Regions from separate parts of the Rhodococcus sp. NPDC057297 genome, predicted to be linked through region 1. Evidence: predicted binding sites of a transcription regulator. Region 1 holds the regulator's gene; each other region holds the start of a gene.

Region 1 (2,201 bases):
ATGGTTGAGCCTCCGTCGTAGCCGTCACGCACCCCCGAACGGCACACAGGAGGCACAGGCTTCGAGGATACTCGGAGCGGAACCGAGCCGGCTCCGTCCCCTGGCAGACGGGGCAGACACAACACAGCGCTACGGGCCTACCGTGCCGTTAGGGACCGTGCTGCCGGAGACCGTGCTGCTGAAGACCGTGCTGCTGAAGACCGTGCCGTCCGAGACCTGGACCGTGACACTGGAGGGCGCGGAAACGGATTCGAGCGACGATGCGCGAAGGTTTGCCATTCCGACGAGCGCCAACAGCACCACAGCGGTCCCCACCACTCCCGCCACCGCACCGAGCACGGTGATGCGCTGGCTACGATGCGCCTGATCTGCGCACCCGTCGGCCCGCCGGTCGTGCTGGCCGCCGCGGACCGCGGACACGCCGACATGACGGCGACGCTGCATCGTCGCACGACGCTGCGACTCTGTCTGACGGGTACGGACAGCACGGCGAGTCTGCTGGTGCTGCTCCGTACGGACGGGCCGCTCGGTAGTGATGCTCATCGGAACCTCCGGTGTCGAACGAGACGTGGATTCGAACGCTATTCGATCAGGCGTTCGATGAACGCTTGTTCGAAAGTTCTATCACGCACCTCCGACAAAGTCAGTAGAAAACGCGACACGGATCGAACAGATGTTTGATCCAACAGCGATAACGGGCTAAGTTCGTGTCAGAAACCACACGTCACATCCATCCCACGCGTTCTGGTCTTCGAGCACGTTCGAGTTCCGGCACACGCACGCATCACGCAGGAGGACGCACGAATGAAAGACGAGACCTCTAGCGGGTCGAACGGCACGGGGTCGAACGGAAAGGCTGCCGGGAAGCCCGCTGTGACGAAAACTGCGGCAGCGAAAACTACGGCGACCAAAAGTACGGCCGGCAAGGCTGCTGCGGGCAAGCCTGCTGCCGTGCCGACCGCGAAGGCGTTCGAGGGCGAGGGAACGGACATCAACGCCGGACTCACCGAGCGTCAGCGCAAGGTGCTCGAGGTGATCCGGGCGTCGGTCACCGAGCGGGGCTATCCACCGAGCATCCGCGAGATCGGCGATGCCGTCGGGCTCACGTCCACATCGTCAGTGGCACACCAGCTGCGCACGCTCGAGCGCAAGGGCTTCCTCCGCCGCGACGCCAACCGTCCTCGGGCCGTCGACGTGCGGGGGCTCGACGAGGTGCAAGCGGATCACGCGGCCGCCGTCGCCGACGGTTCCGCTCCGTCCGAGGACCAGTTGCCGACGCCGACTTTCGTGCCGGTTCTCGGTCGAATCGCCGCGGGCGGACCGATCCTCGCCGAGGAAGCCGTCGAGGACGTGTTCCCACTCCCCCGCGAACTGGTGGGTCAGGGGTCGCTGTTCCTGCTGAAAGTCGTCGGCGAATCCATGATCGATGCAGCAATCTGCGACGGAGACTGGGTTGTCGTGCGTCAGCAGAGCGTCGCCGACAACGGCGACATCGTCGCGGCCATGATCGAGGGCGAAGCAACCGTCAAGACGTTCAAGCGAACCAAGGGTGATGTCTGGTTGATGCCGCACAACCCCTTGTTCGAGCCCATTCCCGGCAACGACGCAGCAATCCTGGGCAAGGTCGTCACCGTGATGCGCAAGCTCTGAGCGCGCTCGTATCACCACCTCCCCCGTACCCCCCGTACCGACACGGAGCGAACGTGACGTTCGGTCACTTGAAGTGACCGAACGTCACGTTCGCTCCGTTCGGGGGGTGCGGCGGCGCGCGCTCGGGGTTACGACGAGGTCAGAGGTCCAGTCCTCGGCCGATGATCTCCTTCATGATCTCCGTGGTGCCGCCGTAGATGGTCTGCACGCGCGAATCCATGTAGGCCTTGGCGATCGGGTATTCCTTCATGTACCCGTAACCGCCGTGCAGCTGTAGGCATCTGTCGATCAACTTGACCTGGTTCTCGGTTGTCCACCACTTCGCCATGGCAGCTTCCTGCACGGTGAGCGTGCCGGCGTTGAGAAGTTCGATGAACTTGTCGACCATGATGCGTGTCGCGGTCGTTTCCGTGGCCAGTTCGGCGAGCACGAAACGCGTGTTCTGGAACTTGCCGATGGACTTGCCGAACGCCTTGCGGTCCCGGCAGTACTGGATGGTCATGTCCAGCGCGGATTCCATGGCTGCGGCTGCGACGACAGCGATCGAGAGC
Region 2 (2,201 bases), on a different contig from region 1:
TATGCCGAACCATGATGTGAGCAGACGAGCCACGGTCGACTCGGTGGCCGGGGAAGCGCTCGGCGGACGACACGCCACCACCTGCGATCGTGTCCTTCTCCACGACTTCGACGGACAGGCCGGCGTCGGCCAGGTAACACGCTGAAGTCAAGGCATTGTGGCCTGAGCCCACTACGAGAACATCGATCACGGCACCAGCGTATAGATCGTCACCGTTCGAGCGGTTCGTCCGTTTCGAAGGGCAGTGCGTGACCGAGAACTGCGAACGGTCGTCGGTCGCCCGCGAAGGTGAAGTTGCGGAGTACGTCCCCGAAACCGAGACTTCGGTACAGGCGCCACGCGCGGTTGTTCTCGTTCTCCACTTCCGGAGTGGACAGCAGCACGCCGCTTTCCGGGCGGCCGCGAAGGAGTCTGCGCGTGAGTGCGCGACCGAGTCCGTGTCCCTGTGCATGTGGGGACACGTGCAGCTCGGTCAATTCGAAATAGTCCGAGAGGACAGAGTCGACGTACTCGTCATCGGCGCCGGATCTACGCAGACCGTCCCTGACCTGCTGGTGCCACCACTGATGCCGAGCACCCTTGTACCCGTACGCGACGGCGACCAGTGGGGAGTCGGGCGTGGGCAGGACTGCACCGACAGCGCACCATCCGGGGCGGAGGACGTGCTCGGACCACATCGGGGCGCGGTGATACTCCGTGCCTTGCGGGTAACCCATTGCCTCGACGTAGATCGCCAGCGCTTCGGGAAGGCGACGACGGAGTTCTCGGGCGGACAGATCGACCAGGTACGGGGTCGGTTCCGCGTCGGTAGCGACTGTTCTCAACCTTTCCTTGACGACTTGTCGGTGGGCACAGCTATATTGAATATGTCGAACGGATGTTCGATGTCGGTGATCCGGCGATGACCCCGAGGGAAGCGGGGCTCGCTGGATCCCTGACCTTAGATCGTCGTCGACGTCCGGTCGTTTCGGAAATTGCGGTCACGAACGGCGAATGCAATCGGGAGGTGTTCGAGTATGGCTACGAAGGTTCTCCGTGGTGATGTGCGTCCGCCGGTGTCGCCGCGTGCTCGCGTACTGCTGGGCCGGGCAGATGCCTTGCTGTCGGGTTCCCTCGGCGCCGAGTCGGTCGCGGACCAATTTCTGGATTGCTACATGGCGGCCCTCCGTGGAGCGGCCGCGATTCTGGAAGTTGCGCCCTCGACGCGAGCAAGATCACGCAGTGCGTGGGTACTGCTGGCAAAAGCCGAGCCGGAACTTCAAGCCTGGGCGGAGTATTTCGCGAGCTACTCGTCGCTGCGAGCGGCACTGCAGGCCGGTGTGTCTCGCTCCATCGATCAGGACGTCGCTGACTCGTTCTATCGCGAAGTCGGCCGGTTCCTGCATGTGGTGGAGGATTTCATCGGCGCGGATTCACGGCTCGATCGGGCAGTCCTGCCGCCTCGATCGATGTCGGCGTGAGGGCTGATTCTGTCGCGGTCGTGTTGCCTTTCGTCGAAGTTCAGTGCGCCGGAGGGTCCGAGTGGTCGGGTCCGCATGCGTCCTGTCAGGGGTCTGCGCAGGGAAACTTCGGACATTCTCAGGAACACATGGACCGAGTAGGTGGTAAGCAGTCGATTCACCTCGTATTATCGATGACAGGTAGCCGCCAGAGTCAGCTTCCCGTCGTTTCGCACCCGGAATGACTTCTAATATCTGTGCAGGGGGAGGTACCGTGCCACTCTCCGAGCACGAGCAGCGCATGCTCGATCAAATCGAGAGCGCTCTCTACGCCGAGGATCCCAAGTTCGCTTCTCACGTGCGAAGCGGCCGTATGCGTACGGCTTCGAGCAAACGTCGCTTCCAGGCGGCCGCTTTGTTCGTCTTGGGACTAGTTTTGCTCATCGCCGGGCTGGCGCTGCCGTTCAAGCCCGGTGGTTTCCCGGTGATCAGTCTCGTCGGCTTCGTCTTCATGTTCGGTGCCGGTGTGCTGTTCCTACTCGGTGGGTCTCGTAAGGGCGCTGCTGCGTCACAGGAGGAGTCCGAAGCGACTGGCTCGGGCGGACCCAAGAGTTCGGGACCGAAACCCAAGTCCGGCCGCAAGGGCGGCGGCGGTTTCACTTCCCGTATGGAAGATCGTTTCCGGAAGCGATTCGAACAGGACTAGTTATCTCCGTCTCGATGTCGAAGGCGCTGCGCAGCTGAGTCGGATGCAGCAAAGCC
Region 3 (2,201 bases), on a different contig from region 1:
TCCAGGACGTGCCTGCCGGGAATCATTTTCCACCGGCATGAGTTGAACCGATCGACAGTGTTCGATCCATGCCCCGGGTACCAACACATTGCCGCTTCGAGCGGCCTCTTGCCGAGAGGCGCACTGGCGGACACTGTCAGCGGAGCCGCCCACATTCGTGTGGGCGGCTTCTCGCGTGTACCACCCCTCGATCTGGCGTAGCGGGCACGAATTCACCTCCCCCAAGGGAGCCGGTACACTCGCACGTGCACAACTCGCCTTCGTAGCTCAGGGGATAGAGCAACCCTCTCCTAAAGGGTAGGTCGCAGGTTCGAATCCTGCCGAGGGCACTTCGGTCACTTCGCGTTCCAGTGCCGTGGGCGGCCGATCCCGGCCGGTAGGCGTGTTCGTTCGTCACCCTGCGCGGAGTTCACCTGCGACTGGGTCAGAAACAGAGCACCCGAGAAATCTGCTCCCTCGACCCGTGCGTCACGCAGGTCTGCTCCGAGCAGGTCGACGCCCGTGAGATCGCAGCGTCGAAGGTCCGCCGCGATGAGGCACGCGCCACGAAGATCGGCTCCGCACAGGGACAGTCCTCGCACGTCGGCTTCCGCTAGGTCCGCGCCCGGTCTCAGCCGTGCATCCTGGTGATCCCCTTCGGCGAAGTAGCGAGACCGAATTTCCTCGCTAAAATCCATCAGAAGCACCCTCACGGTGGAATGAAGGCTCTCGACATCGGCGGCGAGCACCTCCTCTGGACCTGATGCCGTCAGCGCGGTGATCATGTTAGTGAGGCTGCGTGCCTTGTCCACATGATTCGAGTCGTACGTGCGCTCCCCCACTTCGGCCAAGTACCAGAGTATTTCGTGCAGTAGCTTGACGGTCGTGAACGCCGCGAACATCGACTGACGCGTGTCCGGTCGATCACACCAGCCGACACCGCCGAAAAGACGTTGCGACACAGCCTGCCCTGCGCCGAAGCAGTCGAATACCGTGCACCCACGAAAACCGCGGCTGCGAAGACTGTCGTGAACAGTGCAGGAGTGATCCGACCCGAGGTGTCGGCACGGTGCACCGACTGCCTTGTCCTCGGCGAAATCCGCCGATCGAGAGAATCCTAAAGCTGTGCAGCACAGGGCAAAACAGTTGCTGCAGTCTGCCCGCAGTTCAGCGCGGGCGCCGATGGCGGACGTGAAGGGAAGAGGTGTCGACGACATGGTGAAAGAACTCCGATGAATGGTGTTTCGGTACGGGACGGGAGCTGGGAACCCTCGATCGGGTTCCTCCCGTGGCGCACGGAATCACCACCGCGCGTGGGCGGCGTACACAGCCGTGGTGAGAGGCCTGGTTCACAGAGAATATGTGTCGATGCGCGAACGATACCAAGCCGTTCGCCGCTGAGGGAAGCACGTGGTTGCGGCGTGGGCCCGTGACGGTTAAAGTAGAACATACGTTCGAATGCATTCCTTGGGGGGACTCGTGAACGCTTCAGAAGTACTCAATTTCGTGGCCCGTCTGCGCACCGGCGAGTTCGACGACGACGCAGCAGCCGGAATCGACCTCATCTCCGCGCTGGAGGACTTGAAGAATGCCGGCTCCGCGCACCAAGCCACCGTCACGGATGCCGTGGCGAACAGCATTGCCGCAGAACGTAAGGCGAAGGGTCGACCGAAGGCAGAGTGGCGCAAGGGAGTCGCGTCGCAGATCGGCCTCGCCCGTCGTGAATCACCGAACAGGGGAGGCCGGCTGTTGGGCCTCGCCCGGGCTCTCGTCCACGAAATGCCCCATACCCACGCACGCCTGCGTTCCGGTGAGCTGAACGAGTGGCGAGCAACTCTGATCGCCAGAGAAACTGCATGCTTGACCGCAGAGGACAGGCGGTCGATCGACGAGCAACTGTGCTCCGACTCGGCAACCTTGAAGAACCTGGGAGACAACGCGATCGAGCGTCGAGCCCGGGCACTTGCAGCTGAACTGGACCCCGCCTCCGTGGCGAGGAGGAAAGCAAGGGCGTTCGAACAACGCCGCGCGAGCACTCGGCCGCATCCCGACTTCATGTGCGAGTTCAAGGTGATGACATCGATGGACAGAGGTGTCTCGATGTGGGCAACTCTACGGAGAGACGCCGACTCCTTGGTCGGCGTGGGGGACGAACGTCGCACCCGGGATCAGATCATGGCCGACCTCGCGTTCGAACGCATCACCGGTACGGCGCGCGCAGC
Region 4 (2,201 bases), on a different contig from region 1:
ACGTCGAACGGCGGAAGCTTCGGCGCGATCAAGTGAAGATCGAACGCGCACTCGCGACCGAGCCGGGCTGCGGCGTCGACCACACCGGGATGATGACGGAACAGCGCAGCCATCTCCGCACCGGACCGAAGATGGGTACCACCGGTCGGTGCAAGCCATCCCGACGCCTCGTCCAAGCTGCTTCTGGCGCGCACCGCAGCCATCGCCATGGCAAGACGACGGTTCTCCGGCGTCGCGTAATGGGCCGCTGTCGTGGCGATCACCGGAAGGCGAAAGCGGGCGGCGGCATCGAACAGCGCGTCGTTGCGCTCGTCGTCCTCCGGCAATCCGTGATGAGTGAGCTCGACGGTGACACGGTCGGCACCGAATCTGTCGACCAGGTCCCGCACGGCAGCATCCATCGCGTCCCGCCCGCCGTCGTGCAGGGCGCGCCGCACGTGCCCCTTTCTGCACCCGGTGAGGATCTGCCAATGCCCACCCGCGGCATCGGACAACGCGTCGAAGTCGTATCGAGGCTTTCCCTTGACGCCACCGGCCAGATGCGCCGCCGCGATCTCCCTCGACAATCTGCGATACCCCTCCTGGCCGCGAGCGAGCACCAGAAGATGCGTACCGTCCGGGTCGAGCTCACCTGCCCGCGACTTGTCCGTTCCCAACGACAGTTCGGCACCGAAAACAGTCCCCACACCCAGCGCCTTGGCGGCCTCGGCGAACCTCACGACCCCGTAGAGACCGTCGTGATCGGTGAGGGCGATCGACTCCAGCCCGAGCCTCGCGGCCTCCTCCACCATCGTTTCCGGCTGGCTCGCCCCGTCGAGGAAACTGAACGCGGAATGCGCATGCAACTCCGCATACGGAGTTCCAGTCACGGGCGCCGAAGTGACCGACCCTTCGTACGCCGCACGTTTACGCGACCAGGCAGGGCTGTCACCGCCGTCGCCGACGATCTCGGGCTTGTCCGGCCGCGCAGGACGCCCCGACAGCACCCTCTCCATCTCCGACCACGTCGGTGGACCATCGTTCCAGCCCATGACCATCCCCTCGTTCATCGAGAACTCGAACAGCACGTCCGAACAGAGGGGAAGACACCGTTCGAACGTGTGTTCTATTAGAGCGCACGACACCGACAGAAATCAACGTGTCGTCTCCAGCCACTAGGCTCGCTCTGCGATCGCATGTAACTAGAGAGCTGGAGTGAGAACGTGACACGTTGGGCTTCGTTCGTCGTTTCCCGTAAACGCTGGGTGCTCACCATCGCCATCGTGGCGGTGGCCCTCAGCGGGGTATGGGGAATCGGCGTGTTCTCCAAGCTCAGCGAAGGCGGCTTCATCGACCCGGGAAGCGAGGCCGCCGAAGTCAGCACACTCGTCGCCGGTCTCGGGCAACCGACACCGGACATCGTCGCCATCTACACCGCACCCGAAGGCAAGACGATCGACGACATCGCACCCGACGTCACAGCCGTGCTCGACGAGTTCCAGAACGAATACTCCGTCGAGAACGTCACGTCCTATTGGACGGCGAACGCCGCAGCCAAGCAGTTCCTCCTGTCGAACGACGGCACCAAGGCGCTCGCCACCGTCACTCTCGGCCCCGACTCGGGCGTCACGTTCTCGACGTTCGGTGACCTGCCGCCGAAGCTCGTCGTTCCCGGTGTGACTTCGCAATTCGCCGGCGGATCGGTGGTGGGAGTGTCCTTCAGCACCACGCTGCAGAGCGACCTCGTGCGATCCGAGGCGATCGCGATCCCCATCACCCTGGTGCTGTTGATCTTCATCTTCGGTGGCGTGGTCGCGGCCGCGGTGCCGGTGTTCGTGGGCATCCTCAGCGTCATCAGCGCTTTGGCAATTCTGCGTGTACTGACGGTGGTCACCGAGGTCAGCTCGTTCTCCATCAACGTCGCCTCACTTCTCGGACTCGGCCTGGCCATCGACTACGGACTGTTCATCGTCAGTAGATTTCGAGAGGAGATGCGCGCAGGCGTCGACCCGCAGAACGCCGCAGTTCGCACCGTGCTGACCGCAGGCCGAACCATCGTCTTCTCGGGGCTGCTGCTGATCTGCGCATTCGCGGGAATGCTGGTGTTTCCGCAACCGGTCGTCAAATCACTCGGATTCGGGGCCATGGCCGCCGTCGCCAGCGCGGCAATCCTGTCGCTGACGGCTGTTCCCGCCCTGCTCGCGATACTCGGTCATCGCATC

What was found. The regulator LexA, encoded in region 1, represses DNA repair genes until DNA is damaged. The targets are predictions, from matches to a motif close to CGAACANNTGTTCG.
Region 2: the regulator LexA is predicted to act here: its motif matches at 871-884, upstream of ACFULT_RS20015 (SAV_6107 family HEPN domain-containing protein).
Region 3: the regulator LexA is predicted to act here: its motif matches at 1,423-1,436, upstream of ACFULT_RS06825 (DUF222 domain-containing protein).
Region 4: the regulator LexA is predicted to act here: its motif matches at 1,094-1,107, upstream of ACFULT_RS09895 (error-prone DNA polymerase).

Annotation. Positions count from the first base shown of each region.
Region 1 covers NZ_JBHUZE010000004.1:273,535-275,735, reverse strand. Annotated here, with positions in the region: gene nrdR (transcriptional regulator NrdR) at 1-2, opposite strand, end outside; gene ACFULT_RS14730 (hypothetical protein) at 130-543, opposite strand; gene lexA (transcriptional repressor LexA) at 952-1,650, shown strand; gene ACFULT_RS14720 (acyl-CoA dehydrogenase family protein) at 1,790-2,201, opposite strand, start outside.
Region 2 covers NZ_JBHUZE010000007.1:157,538-159,738, reverse strand. Annotated here, with positions in the region: gene ACFULT_RS20025 (NAD(P)/FAD-dependent oxidoreductase) at 1-190, opposite strand, end outside; gene ACFULT_RS20020 (N-acetyltransferase) at 210-824, opposite strand; gene ACFULT_RS20015 (SAV_6107 family HEPN domain-containing protein) at 1,017-1,460, shown strand; gene ACFULT_RS20010 (DUF3040 domain-containing protein) at 1,714-2,145, shown strand.
Region 3 covers NZ_JBHUZE010000002.1:198,455-200,655, reverse strand. Annotated here, with positions in the region: tRNA gene ACFULT_RS06835 (tRNA-Arg) at 257-329, shown strand; gene ACFULT_RS06830 (pentapeptide repeat-containing protein) at 336-941, opposite strand; gene ACFULT_RS06825 (DUF222 domain-containing protein) at 1,459-2,201, shown strand, end outside.
Region 4 covers NZ_JBHUZE010000002.1:881,181-883,381, reverse strand. Annotated here, with positions in the region: gene ACFULT_RS09895 (error-prone DNA polymerase) at 1-1,031, opposite strand, end outside; gene ACFULT_RS09890 (MMPL family transporter) at 1,203-2,201, shown strand, end outside.